2 regions of the Neobacillus sp. B24 genome follow, and region 1 is predicted to be linked to the other one. Evidence: a T-box and tRNA genes for the amino acid it is inferred to sense, from the RefSeq annotation. Region 1 holds a T-box; the other holds one or more tRNA genes.
The links. A T-box is a leader RNA that pairs with one kind of tRNA and senses whether it is charged. The one in region 1 lies ahead of ileS (isoleucine--tRNA ligase), so its partner is inferred to be a tRNA-Ile.
Positions count from the first base shown of each region.

Region 2: it has a tRNA-Ile gene. The T-box ahead of ileS (isoleucine--tRNA ligase) is inferred to sense a tRNA for this amino acid. The anticodon was not compared.

Region 1 is NZ_AP035777.1:459,738-466,288, forward strand. It holds gene ACZ43M_RS02315 (LysR family transcriptional regulator) at 1-292, shown strand, start outside; gene ACZ43M_RS02320 (DUF4179 domain-containing protein) at 325-2,397, shown strand; T-box leader at 2,497-2,738, shown strand; gene ileS (isoleucine--tRNA ligase) at 2,785-5,868, shown strand; gene ACZ43M_RS02330 (sensor domain-containing protein) at 6,029-6,551, shown strand, end outside.
Region 2 is NZ_AP035777.1:4,434,597-4,441,147, forward strand. It holds gene ACZ43M_RS22000 (ABC transporter substrate-binding protein) at 1-264, opposite strand, end outside; gene ACZ43M_RS22005 (response regulator transcription factor) at 405-1,205, opposite strand; gene ACZ43M_RS22010 (sensor histidine kinase) at 1,198-2,658, opposite strand; tRNA gene ACZ43M_RS22015 (tRNA-Glu) at 2,845-2,916, opposite strand; tRNA gene ACZ43M_RS22020 (tRNA-Ser) at 2,923-3,010, opposite strand; tRNA gene ACZ43M_RS22025 (tRNA-Asn) at 3,014-3,088, opposite strand; tRNA gene ACZ43M_RS22030 (tRNA-Ile) at 3,124-3,200, opposite strand; tRNA gene ACZ43M_RS22035 (tRNA-Gly) at 3,205-3,278, opposite strand; tRNA gene ACZ43M_RS22040 (tRNA-His) at 3,284-3,359, opposite strand; tRNA gene ACZ43M_RS22045 (tRNA-Phe) at 3,384-3,456, opposite strand; tRNA gene ACZ43M_RS22050 (tRNA-Asp) at 3,464-3,540, opposite strand; tRNA gene ACZ43M_RS22055 (tRNA-Met) at 3,544-3,617, opposite strand; tRNA gene ACZ43M_RS22060 (tRNA-Ser) at 3,779-3,871, opposite strand; tRNA gene ACZ43M_RS22065 (tRNA-Ile) at 3,889-3,965, opposite strand; tRNA gene ACZ43M_RS22070 (tRNA-Met) at 4,149-4,225, opposite strand; tRNA gene ACZ43M_RS22075 (tRNA-Ala) at 4,244-4,319, opposite strand; tRNA gene ACZ43M_RS22080 (tRNA-Pro) at 4,334-4,410, opposite strand; tRNA gene ACZ43M_RS22085 (tRNA-Arg) at 4,427-4,503, opposite strand; tRNA gene ACZ43M_RS22090 (tRNA-Leu) at 4,522-4,610, opposite strand; tRNA gene ACZ43M_RS22095 (tRNA-Gly) at 4,616-4,690, opposite strand; tRNA gene ACZ43M_RS22100 (tRNA-Leu) at 4,701-4,785, opposite strand; tRNA gene ACZ43M_RS22105 (tRNA-Lys) at 4,795-4,870, opposite strand; tRNA gene ACZ43M_RS22110 (tRNA-Val) at 5,032-5,107, opposite strand; tRNA gene ACZ43M_RS22115 (tRNA-Glu) at 5,112-5,186, opposite strand; rRNA gene rrf (5S ribosomal RNA) at 5,228-5,344, opposite strand; rRNA gene ACZ43M_RS22125 (23S ribosomal RNA) at 5,428-6,551, opposite strand, start outside.

The DNA of each region.
Region 1 (6,551 bases):
TGATAAGGATGTCCATCGAATTTTGAAAGAACATAAAATCAAACCTAAGATTAAATACGAAATTGCGGAAGATCAAGCCATCATTGCCATGGTGCAAAATGGTCTGGGGATTAGCATCCTGCCCGAAATGATTCTGTATCGCATTCCTGAAAATATTCGAATCCTTCCATTGGAGGATGATTATTACCGCCACATTGGGATTGCTGTCGCATCATTTCGGAATTTAGCACCAGGATCAAAAAAACTAATAGGTTTTATACAAGAATGGTTATATGATGGAAATAACTACTAGTTTAAAGAGAATATTTAAAGGGGGACACATTTATGATCCCAGCAAAAATGGATCCCATATCAATCATTACTTTAAGAGAAAAAAGTGTTGAGTCCGTAGTAGATTGGTTCGATCAGCATAAACAATCGTTCTATACTTTAGGTTTTTCTTATCTTAGGACTCAGCAGCAAATGGAAGAGCTTTTTTATAGAACGATTTTAAAAGTCCACAAGGAATTGCCTCAGTATAAAAATGAAACATCATTCGAAATGTGGGTAACGACCCTTTTCGTACCTATTTGCCGGGAGCTTTCTGCTGATAAAAGTTTACAAGGTTCTGAGCAAAGTGAACCGCGTCAGGATTTATTTATAGCGCTTGATAACTTAATAGAGTACGAAAGAGAAGCGGTAGTTCTTACATATATAAAAAAAATCTCTCAGGAGGAGACGGCACATCTTCTCCAAGTTTCTGTTGAAAAACTGAAAGAGTATTTATTTTCTGGAATTCAGTTACTTAGAAAAGCAATGGAGTTCGGCTCATCCTTTAATGGCTGTGAGGAGTACCATAAGGTTTACATAGATTACTTAGAAAGAACGTTAGAACGTTCGAAAAAAATTGAGTTCGAAAAACATGTATATCATTGCCAAGACTGTCAAGAGGATTTGGCTGCGTTTCAGGATGTCATGTTAACACTGTCAAGTCTTACAGAAAGGCTGGAGCATTTTCATGTACCAACCCAGTTCATGGACAACATTAAAGCCAGGCTGGCAGAAGAGGAAAAGCAAAGACAACAGAAGATCAAAAAACGTAGAAGAATAGGGATTGTTTTTGCAAGTGTGCTTGCCCTATTAATTGGTATAGAAGGGATGACAGGGTCTTTTTCCAACCTTTACTATACGTGGACAGAAGAAGACCAAGAGTTACGTACCTTTTTGAATCAGGACTTGGGTGAAAGGCTGAATCTGAAAGCGGAAAGCAATGGGGTGAAAATTAAGATTAAGGCCGCGATTGCCGATGAAGTACAGACGCTAGTTTTTTATGAAATAGAAGACATAAATGAAGACAATCAATATATGATGAATTATCAGGATGGGGTCTATGTTGAGAATGAACATAAAATCATGACTTCAGGCTTTCCAAGATACTTTCCACCGGATCTTGAATCGGAGGTAAATAAGGAAAAAAAGAACGTGTATCAAGGGAAAATGAGCCTGCTTCCACTCTCTACGGATACTGGGACAATCAAACTTGAGATAAAAAAACTTCAGAAATTGATACACGATCCTTCTAATCAGAATGGTTTTAATCCCTATGAAAACATGGATTATAAAACAGGGGAATGGAAGTTCGAGATTCCCGTGACTAAACAACCATCTAAAGAATATGAACTGAATGAAGAAACGGAAATCGAGGGGATACCGGTCCGCTTTAATAAACTATCCATTGCTCCAACAGCGACAATTCTCCAATATTCTCTTAATGTTGAACAGTCAGCTAAGCGGATAGATGCACTTAATTTTGAGCATTTGATAATCAATAATAAAAAATTAAAGGCTGATAGGTATGGCAGCAATTTTGTGGATTCACAGCTAGATATGAATTGGTTTGCTTTCCGAACATATTTTGAGCCAATCATTGGAGAAAGCCCCAAAGAAGTTCAGATTAGCTTCCAATCAGCCCAATTATCCGTTGACGACCATAAAACCATCAAGCTGGATGCTTCTAAAGTATATCCGCAAACCTTTGAATATGCAGGCAGTACCATTTCCATTGACAAGGTGGAAGTTGGAGAGCCTACAAGTGTTGTCATTAGCAATCATGAAGTTGAAAATCGAGAGTTTGAGGCGCTTAACTTCAATATTCTAGGACAGGGTGACAACGAAACTACCTCAATGGATATGAATGTTGAGGGAGTGGTTATTGATAAAAACGGGGTGGAATACGATATGGATAAACATCCAGTCGCCTATGAAGAAATCGAGCAGCCCCGTTATTTCTTTACCGTTCAGAGACTGGAATTACACAGTAACAACATTCAAGAGAAAGTGATTCCTAAAAGCCTGGAGATTTATGGATACAGCACGACAAAGTATTTGGATGATGTTGTGAATATTTCGTTAGAATAACTGTATATAAAGGGGTGCGGCTTAAGCTGTGAAGTTTTGTGATCATAACCCCTTGTTTTTATGTGTAAGGGATGGTATTATATACAAAATATTCCATTAATAAAATCAATGAAGAGAACAAGTACGTAAGGATAGAATCTACAGCGAGCTGGGGTTGGTGGGAGCCAGTGAGGAAGCCTTAACGGAAACAATCATCTCTGAGATGCAAGACTGAACACTGTAGTAAGTCTTGACGGGTTTCCGCCGTTAAAAGGAACACGTATGATAGTACGGTGACAAAGCGCTGTTGTGTTTTTCAACAGAATTTGGGTGGTAACGCGGGTAATGCACTCGTCCCTTTCTTTAGGGACGGGTGTTTTTTATTTTTCTAAAAAGGAGGTTTTGATTATGGAGTTTAGCAATCAGAAGAAAAGCAGAGTGCAGCGGGAAAAGCGGATATTGGATTATTGGGTGAGTAACCATATTTTTCAGCAGTCCATGGAAAATAGAAAACATAATGAAACCTTCGTCTTTTATGAAGGTCCGCCCACTGCCAATGGCCTTCCCCATGTTGGCCATGCATTAGGAAGGACACTAAAGGATATTATCGCAAGGTACCATACCATGAACGGAAAGCATGTGGTAAGAAAAGCAGGTTGGGATACACATGGCCTGCCAGTAGAATTAGGTGTGGAGAAGGACCTGGGCATATCCGGCAAGCAGGAAATTGAAAAGTACGGTGTTGAAGCATTTATTAATAAATGCAAAGAAAGTGTTTTTTCCTACGAAAAGCAATGGCGGGAATTTACTAGGGATTTAGGCTATTGGGTGGATATGGACCATCCATATATGACAATGGATAATCATTATATTGAATCAGTTTGGAATATCCTCGGAACCATTCACGAAAAAGGATTACTTTATAAAGGGCACCGTGTTTCACCTTACTGTCCCAGCTGTCAGACTTCCTTGAGTTCTCATGAAGTGGCTCAAGGATATAAAAATGTGAAAGACTTAAGTGCCACGGTTAAATTTAAACTTAGTGAAAATGAATATGTACTGGGCTGGACCACTACTCCATGGACGCTCCCGGCTAATGTGGCGTTAGCGGTAAATGGAAATCTTGAGTATGTAAAAGTCCAAATAGACCACGAAACGTATATCGTATCTTCAGCCAGATTGGATCAGGTAATAAAAGCCCCATATCAAATTCTCGAAAAAATAAAAGGGAAAGATTTGGTGGGACTTCCCTATCAGCCTCCATTTGAGTTTGTAAAGGTAAACACTGGTCATAGTATTGTCGCAGCTGATTTTGTGACGGACGATAGCGGGACAGGAATTGTTCATATTGCACCAGCGTACGGAGAGGACGATTATAGGCTTGTACAGGAAAACGGGCTTTCCTTTGTCAATGTAGTAGATGAATCCGGCAGATATATGGACGTGGTTACGCCGCTTGCGGGAAGGTTTGTGAAAGAATGTGATGTGGATATTGTGAAGCTGCTGCATGACAAAGAGCTGCTTTTTCATAAAGAGAAATATGAACACTCCTATCCGCACTGCTGGAGGTGCGATACTCCGTTACTTTACTATGCGACGGAAAGTTGGTTTATCAAAACAACTGCATTAAAGGCTGAATTTATACACGAAAACCAGCAAGTAAATTGGTATCCAGACCATATCAAAAATGGCCGCTTTGGAAACTTCTTAGAGGGTATGGTCGATTGGAATATCAGCCGAAAGCGCTACTGGGGGACCCCTTTAAATGTTTGGGTGTGTTCTTCATGTGGTAAAGAAGCGGCGCCAAAGAGTGTTGAGGAATTAAAGGAGAGAGGTGTTGAAGAGTTTGCACATGTTGAGCTTCATAAGCCATATGTAGATGCAATCAGGCTAAATTGCCCATCTTGTAAGGGAACAATGCATAGGACGCCTGAAGTGATTGATGTCTGGTTTGACAGTGGTTCCATGCCATTTGCCCAATACCATACACCTTTTGAAAATGCTGAACTCTTTCAAAAACAATTCCCAGCTGATGTGGTGATTGAGGGAATTGATCAGACAAGAGGCTGGTTTTATTCATTGCTAGCTGTCTCTATCCTTTATACTGGCAAAGCTCCTTATAAAAATGTGCTGGCAACGGGCCATGTTTTAGATGAACATGGACAAAAAATGTCAAAAAGCAAAGGCAATGCCCTCGATCCAGTTGATCTTATAAAAACCTTTGGTGCTGATGCCCTTAGATGGTCACTGATTGAGGATAGTGCCCCATGGAATGCCAAGCGTTTTTCCGACCGAAATGTACAAGAAGCAAAATCCAAGCTAGTTGATACACTTTCAAGTCTTTATCATTTTTATAAGCTTTATGCTGATATAGATTCCTTCAAGCCGCAAGTCCACTCAACCGGCACTTTATCGGTTATGGATAGATGGATTCTATCACGGCTGATGACAACGGCATCCCTGATGAAAAAGGAAATAGATCTTTACCAGGTAACGAACGCTGCAAGATTGGCAGGCCAGCTTGTTGAACAAGTCAGTAATTGGTATGTACGCAGAAATCGGGAACGGTTCTGGAGCCAAGGGATGACGGATGATAAATTGGCAGCGTTTCATACTTTACACAAAGTATTATTGGAGCTTACCAAGCTGTTGGCGCCTTTTGTTCCTTTTATAACAGAAGAAATTTACTTCTCGCTAACAGGAGAAAGTGTTCATTTGACTAGCTATCCTAAAGCAGTGATAGAGCTGATTGACGAAAAGCTTGAAAAACAAATGCAGGCAGTTCTAGAAATTGTTGAGCTGGGGAGAAGTGTTCGGAATAAGCATCAAATTAAAACAAAACTACCGCTTGGAAAAATGGTGGTTATCTCAAACAATCAAGAAGCAGGGGCACTTGCTCCTTTTGAAGAAAGTATCAAAGACGAACTTAATGTAAAGACTGTCGAGTGGGTTGATTCCTCGCAAGAGTTTATTGAGGTAAAATTGAAGCTCAATTTCAAAACAGCGGGTCCGCGCTTAGGTAAAGTCGTGAATCAGGTCAATCAACGTCTAAATAAAACCACAGCAGAGGAAGTAGAACATTTTCTACACACAAAATCCCTTGCTGTAACATTACAGAATCAAGAGGTTGTATACCTGGGGGAAGATGATGTTCTTGTTCAGAAAACTGCAGTCCTAACAGGTTTCTCCGAGGCCGCTAACCGGAATTTCACTGTTATTGTCGATATAAATATCAGTGATGAACTTAGAAAGGAAGGAATGATCCGCGAGTTTATTAGAGGCGTTCAGGACCTTCGTAAAAAAATGGGTTTGCCGGTTGATAAGAGAATAGACCTTTATATAAGTTGCTCGAAAGCTCTAGAACAATCAATAGTTGAACATAGTCCATTAATAAATAGAAGCATAATCCTAAGTAACCTCCATTTTTCGCCAACAGAACAAATGGAATCACTTATCGTTGGGGATGAGGAAACTCTTGTAGGAATTATGTAAAAATATCTAACCTGGGTAGTGGCTATGGTTGTACAATAAAGGCAGGCGGTAAGATATTCATTACCGTCTCTTTTTTATGTGCAATTGAAAGAAAATTTAAAAATTATGTCAAAATAGCTCGATTACTGTGGTAAAATTTTCATTAACCGGGAGGTGGTTAATGGTGTGGCAAATGGAAATAGGACTAATATTCACTTTAACATTTATTTTAATCATTCTGTTTGCAGCATGGAAATTTGCCAAACAATCCAGGCAGCTAAAAACGAGTCAACAATACTACCAGTCTCTCTATCATTATAATCCCGACATGATTTTAACATTGGATAAGGAAGGCAGGCTGACAAGTGCCAATGATGTAGTAGAATCATATGGCTATAAGGTGGATGAACTGCTGAAACAGCCCTTCTCTGCTTACGTTGTTCCGGAAATGCTAAACAAGACTTTTAAGAACTTTAAAGAGTCAATTAATGGATCTTCCACAAACTATGAGACAGCCATTTTTAGTAAAGATGGTAAGCGGATTGAATTAGAGGTAACAAGTATTCCGATTATTATTGATAAAAAAACTGTTGGTACCTATGCGATTCTTAAAGATATAACCCGATTCAAGTACGCCCAAAATGCTTTAATTGAAGCGGAATACAAATATCGAAGCTTGGTTGAGGAATCTTTAGTAGGGATAT
Region 2 (6,551 bases), 1.4 Mb from region 1:
TGCATTTGTACCTGCACCACCCGCTACCGCTGCATTTTCAATTTTCACATCCGGGTGCTTCTCTTTAAACAATTCAATTAATGCTTTTAATCCATCTTCTTCCCCAGCACCTGTCCACCAACTAAAAATATCCAGCGTTGCATCTTTATTTCCCGATTTGTTGCCGGAAGAATTTCCTCCAGAAGATGTATCGGAGCTACAGCCTGCTAATACAAATGAAGCCATAAGCAAAACTATTAACATGATCGACCAAGCTTTTTTCATTAATTTTCTCCCCCTCTTCCCTTATGAAAGCTCTTTCATTTACCAATATAGCACTAATATTCAGATAACTGTTCCGGAACTTCCTTTAATCTTTTGCATTCATCTTCACTTTTTTGTGATATATAAGAAATATCTTTCGATTACCCTATCAATAGTCGTCTTCTATAGTCACTAGGAGAAAGGCCAGTAGTTTTTTTAAACACCCTGCTAAAATAGTTAGGGTCCTTATACCCAACGTTATAACAGATTTCCTTCAAGCTGCTTTCTGGATTTTTCATCATTTCCTTGGCCTTATCTACCCGTAATTGAGTAAGGTAATCAATAAAATTAACAGAAAATCGTTCTTTAAACAACTTACTTAAATAATAGGGACTAATACCAACATGCTCCGCTGCATCTTCTAATGAAATTGACTTAGTAAAGTTCTCCTCTATAAATCCTTTTACTTTATTCATCTTTTTGTCTTCATAAACAAGATTCCAATCCATTTCTTCGGTTTCAATAGGTACTATCGCTGACTGAAGTTTTCTTCTTAAACTTTCTTGCTCTTCTTTTTCCTGTCTTTCCATCTTGAGTTCGGAAAGAATCCGCTCTACTGCTGCAACTAGTTCATCTTTTCGGGCAGGTTTTAATAAATATTCTTTCACACCCTGCTGCATGACTTGTCTTGCATACTCGAATTTATCAAATGCTGATAGCATGATGACTTTTATATGTGGCTGCTGGTCTTTAATTAATTTTACTGCCTCAATACCATCAATCCCTGGCATTTTAATGTCCATAATGATGATATCAGGAGCAAATTGGTGAGCCAGTTGGATTGCTTTTCTCCCGTTTTCAGCCTCTCCAACAATCTCTATCTCTTTTAATTTTGTTGATACAATCAGCCTAAGTACCTGTCTTTCCAGCATCTCATCATCTACAATTAGTAATTTATACATAACCTTTTGCGATAACCTCACTTTCAGCAGCAACTGGGAGCATTAGCACAATTACCGTTCCCTCACCCTTTTTGGATTGAATTTCAACTACCTGGTCCTGTCCATAAAATAATTGCAATCGCTTTATTACATTTTGAAGTCCAATCCCTGTCGAATGCCCGGTGTGCTTGGTTGATTGTTGACTGTAGTGCATAGTATCATCTAGCTCCACTAATCTTTTCTTTGTTTGTTCATCCATTCCAACCCCATTGTCTGCTACTTCAACAATGACTTGACTATTTTTTTTATAAACCCGAAGACTTAAAACTGCATCGCGCTCATAAGACTCAACGCCGTGGATAAATGCATTTTCAATAATTGGCTGCAATGTTAAAGAAGGTATTGGGAGTGATAAGCAAGACTCATCAATCTCCTTCTTAAACTGTACCCTGTCACCAAACCTGGTCATTTGGATAAAAAAATAATTATGAACGACGGCGACCTCCTCCTTCAAAGTCGTCGGTTTGTCCAGGCTGCCCAGATTGTATCTTAGTAATGCCGCTACGGAATCAATCAAATCACTAGTCCGTTCCGCACCTTCAATGTAGGCCATTCTTGAAACAGTATTTAATGTATTAAAGAGAAAATGAGGATTTATTTGATTTTGCAAACTCTTAAGTTCCATTTCTTTTAACAAGTTGTCTAACTCTGATTTCTGTTTAATTTCCTGAATTAATCGGCGAATATTTTCTCTCATATTATTAAATGTTTCGGCCAGAAAACGAAGTTCATCCCTTGTAGGTGCTTTAATATCAGGACCGTCAAATTTACCCGCCGAAATTTCCTTCGCAGCCTGTGATAAATGGGTTATTGGCTTCGTCATCCCTTTTGAAAACCAAAGGGCAAATAATAGGCTGAGAAATATGGTTATAGCAAAAATAAAAATGCCAATTGAGCTGAAGAGCTCGTTTCTTTTATGCATTTCTCTATAGAACGTTTGATAATTCGTTAATTCATGATTAATTAATGCCAATGTCGCCTCTTGTATGTATAGCGATATTCTTGACAATTCCGTTAAATGGGCCGAGTAAACCTCAATCTCATTTCGATCATATGCATTTATGATCACACTGCATTCGTCTAGAAAACTTTCAATCAAGTAATAGTAATTCTTTACTGCAATATCTTGGTTAATATGTATTTTTAGTTGGGCTTGCAAAGATTTTAACTTTTCCCGTTCAGATGAATAACTGCCCAGTCTATCACTAGAATGATCAAGCAAATAATCATCTATGGACTCGTAGACAGCTTTTGTACTGATAGATAGGTCATTTAACAAAAAGAATCTTTGCAAGATGGCATTATATTCTTCACCGGATTTTTGGCTGTTTTGAAACAAAAAATAAGCAACACTATTAATTAGGAGTACAAGGACCATGGAGTACACAATAATTTTAGTACGGATAGATACCACAGATTACTTCCTCTCTTTTCCTTTTATGGGCTATTTTTTAGTTTAAACCCAACCTCTTCCAAATTCAATTGAATCCAAATGATTCTGACTTTTTTTAAGCCCAAAGTACCATTTTATATCAAGTATGTGAGTAATCAACAGAAAACACAAAAAAACTGATGACATATTGTCATCAGTCCCTTTGTATGACCCCTACGGGATTCGAACCCGTGTTACCGCCGTGAAAGGGCGGTGTCTTAACCGCTTGACCAAGGGGCCAAATTACAGAGAAGAAGGGATTCGAACCCTCGCGCCGCTTCCGCGACCTACTCCCTTAGCAGGGGAGCCCCTTGAGCCACTTGGGTACTTCTCTATATGGCTCCGCAGGCAGGATTCGAACCTGCGACCGATCGGTTAACAGCCGATAGCTCTACCACTGAGCTACTGCGGAATAATAAGAAAGCTGCATACTCAATGCAAATTATATGGTGGGCCTAAATGGACTCGAACCATCGACCTCACGCTTATCAGGCGTGCGCTCTAACCAGCTGAGCTATAGGCCCATAATGGAGCGGGTGATGAGAATCGAACTCACAACAACAGCTTGGAAGGCTGTGGTTTTACCACTAAACTACACCCGCATGTATGGGGCGGCTGAAGGGAATCGAACCCTCGAATGTCGGAACCACAATCCGATGCGTTAACCACTTCGCCACAACCGCCGTGATTTATTTTTAAATAGAAGGTGGCTCAGGACGGAATCGAACCGCCGACACATGGATTTTCAGTCCATTGCTCTACCGACTGAGCTACTGAGCCACTTTAGTGGCGGTCTGGACGGGACTCGAACCCGCGACCTCCTGCGTGACAGGCAGGCATTCTAACCAACTGAACTACCAGACCGAATTGCGGGGGCAGGATTTGAACCTGCGACCTTCGGGTTATGAGCCCGACGAGCTACCGGACTGCTCCACCCCGCGACAATAAGAAGTATAAGATTACGTCATGCTAAAAGCTAACGTATGACTGTATCAATCTCAGTAAGCTTATTCAAGCAGCAGCTCGATTGATACAACTCGCAGAATATTCAACGATGCAATGGTCGTTGCTCCACCCCGCGACAATAAAAATGTGTTTATAATGGCGGAGGAAGAGGGATTCGAACCCCCGCGCGGTTTAACCCGCCTGTCGGTTTTCAAGACCGATCCCTTCAGCCAGACTTGGGTATTCCTCCATTATATATAAAACTATTGGTGGACCTTGTAGGACTCGAACCTACGACCGGACGGTTATGAGCCGTCTGCTCTAACCAGCTGAGCTAAAGGTCCAAGTAAAGGTTCATTAACCAATATGGTTAAAATCTGTCTGTCCCCATCTCAGAAAGCTTATTCAAGCAGCAGTTCGATGGGTACAACTCGCAGCTTGTTCAAGGAAGCCTTGCTCGTTGCTCTAACCAGCTGAGCTAAAGGTCCAAGTAAAGGTTCATTAACCAATATGGTTATGAGACAATTTGGTAGCGGCGGAGGGGATCGAACCCCCGACCTTACGGGTATGAACCGTACGCTCTAGCCAGCTGAGCTACACCGCCAAATTTCTAATTGAGTTATGGTGGAGCCTAGCGGGATCGAACCGCTGACCTCCTGCGTGCAAAGCAGGCGCTCTCCCAGCTGAGCTAAGGCCCCATAATCATGTAAGATGGTCGGGAAAACAGGATTCGAACCTGCGACCCCTTGGTCCCAAACCAAGTGCTCTACCAAGCTGAGCTATTTCCCGAAAATATAATTTAAAATGGCGCGCCCGACAGGAGTCGAACCCATAACCTTCTGATCCGTAGTCAGACGCTCTATCCAATTGAGCTACGGGCGCATATAAGATTGAAATAAATGGTGCCGAGGACCGGAATCGAACCGGTACGGTAGTCACCTACCGCAGGATTTTAAGTCCTGTGCGTCTGCCAGTTCCGCCACCCCGGCATTTCTGGAGCGGAAGACGGGATTCGAACCCGCGACCCCCACCTTGGCAAGGTGGTGTTCTACCACTGAACTACTTCCGCAAAATATAAATGGTGCGGGTGAAGGGAGTCGAACCCCCACGCCTTGCGGCGCCAGATCCTAAGTCTGGTGCGTCTGCCAATTCCGCCACACCCGCAATATTTGATGGTGAGCCATGAAGGATTCGAACCTTCGACCCTCTGATTAAAAGTCAGATGCTCTACCAACTGAGCTAATGGCTCATACTATGATGATTCCCTAAATTTTGATTGTGGACGTCAGATGTCCCCGCCTCAGAAAGAATATTCAAGAAGCGGCTCGGCATGTACAACTCGCAGCCTTTTCATAGAAGCTTTGCTCGTTGCTCTACCAACTGAGCTAATGGCTCATACTTTAATTTAAGTGGTGGAGGATGACGGGATCGAACCGCCGACCCTCTGCTTGTAAGGCAGATGCTCTCCCAGCTGAGCTAATCCTCCGAAATGGTGACCCCTACGGGATTCGAACCCGTGTTACCGCCGTGAAAGGGCGGTGTCTTAACCGCTTGACCAAGGGGCCAACTATAATGTAGACAAAATAATAGCCCCAAAAGGGGCTTAGCCCGGCAACGTCCTACTCTCACAGGGGCTTTCGCCCCAACTACCATCGGCGCTGAGAAGCTTAACTTCCGTGTTCGGTATGGGAACGGGTGTGACCTTCTCGCCATAGTTGCCAGACTATTTTTTTTAGGTTTCATTCCCTCAAAACTAGATAATGCAGAAGAAGTGTTGTAAAAACGAGTTCACCAGTAATACATGACTTGGTTAAGTCCTCGATCGATTAGTATCAGTCAGCTCCACATGTCACCATGCTTCCACCTCTGACCTATCAACCTGATCATCTTTCAGGGATCTTACTAGCTTGACGCTATGGGAAATCTCATCTTGAGGGGGGCTTCATGCTTAGATGCTTTCAGCACTTATCCCGTCCGCACATAGCTACCCAGCGATGCCTTTGGCAAGACAACTGGTACACCAGCGGTGCGTCCATCCCGGTCCTCTCGTACTAAGGACAGCTCCTCTCAAATTTCCTGCGCCCACGACGGATAGGGACCGAACTGTCTCACGACGTTCTGAACCCAGCTCGCGTACCGCTTTAATGGGCGAACAGCCCAACCCTTGGGACCGACTACAGCCCCAGGATGCGATGAGCCGACATCGAGGTGCCAAACCTCCCCGTCGATGTGGACTCTTGGGGGAGATAAGCCTGTTATCCCCGGGGTAGCTTTTATCCGTTGAGCGATGGCCCTTCCATGCGGAACCACCGGATCACTAAGCCCGACTTTCGTCCCTGCTCGACTTGTAGGTCTCGCAGTCAAGCTCCCTTGTGCCTTTACACTCTACGAATGATTTCCAACCATTCTGAGGGAACCTTTGGGCGCCTCCGTTACTCTTTGGGAGGCGACCGCCCCAGTCAAACTGCCCACCTGACACTGTCTCCCACCCCGATCAGGGGTGCGGGTTAGAATTTCAATACAGCCAGGGTAGTATCCCACCGACGCCTCCACCGAAGCTGGCGCTCCGGCTTCTCAGGCTCCTACCTATCCTGTACAAGCTGTACCAAAATTCAATATCAGGCTACAGTAAAGCTCCACGGGGTCTTTCCGTCCTGTCGCGGGTAACCTGCATCTTCACAGGTACTATAATTTCACCGAGTCTCTCGTTGAGACAGTGCCCAGATCGTTACGCCTTTCGTGCGGGTCGGAACTTACCCGACAAGGAATTTCGCTACCTTAGGACCGTTATAGTTACGGCCGCCGTTTACTGGGGCTTCGATTCAGAGCTTCGCTTACGCTAACCCCTCCTCTTAACCTTCCAGCACCGGGCAGGCGTCAGCCCCTATACTTCGCCTTGCGGCTTCGCAGAGACCTGTGTTTTTGCTAAA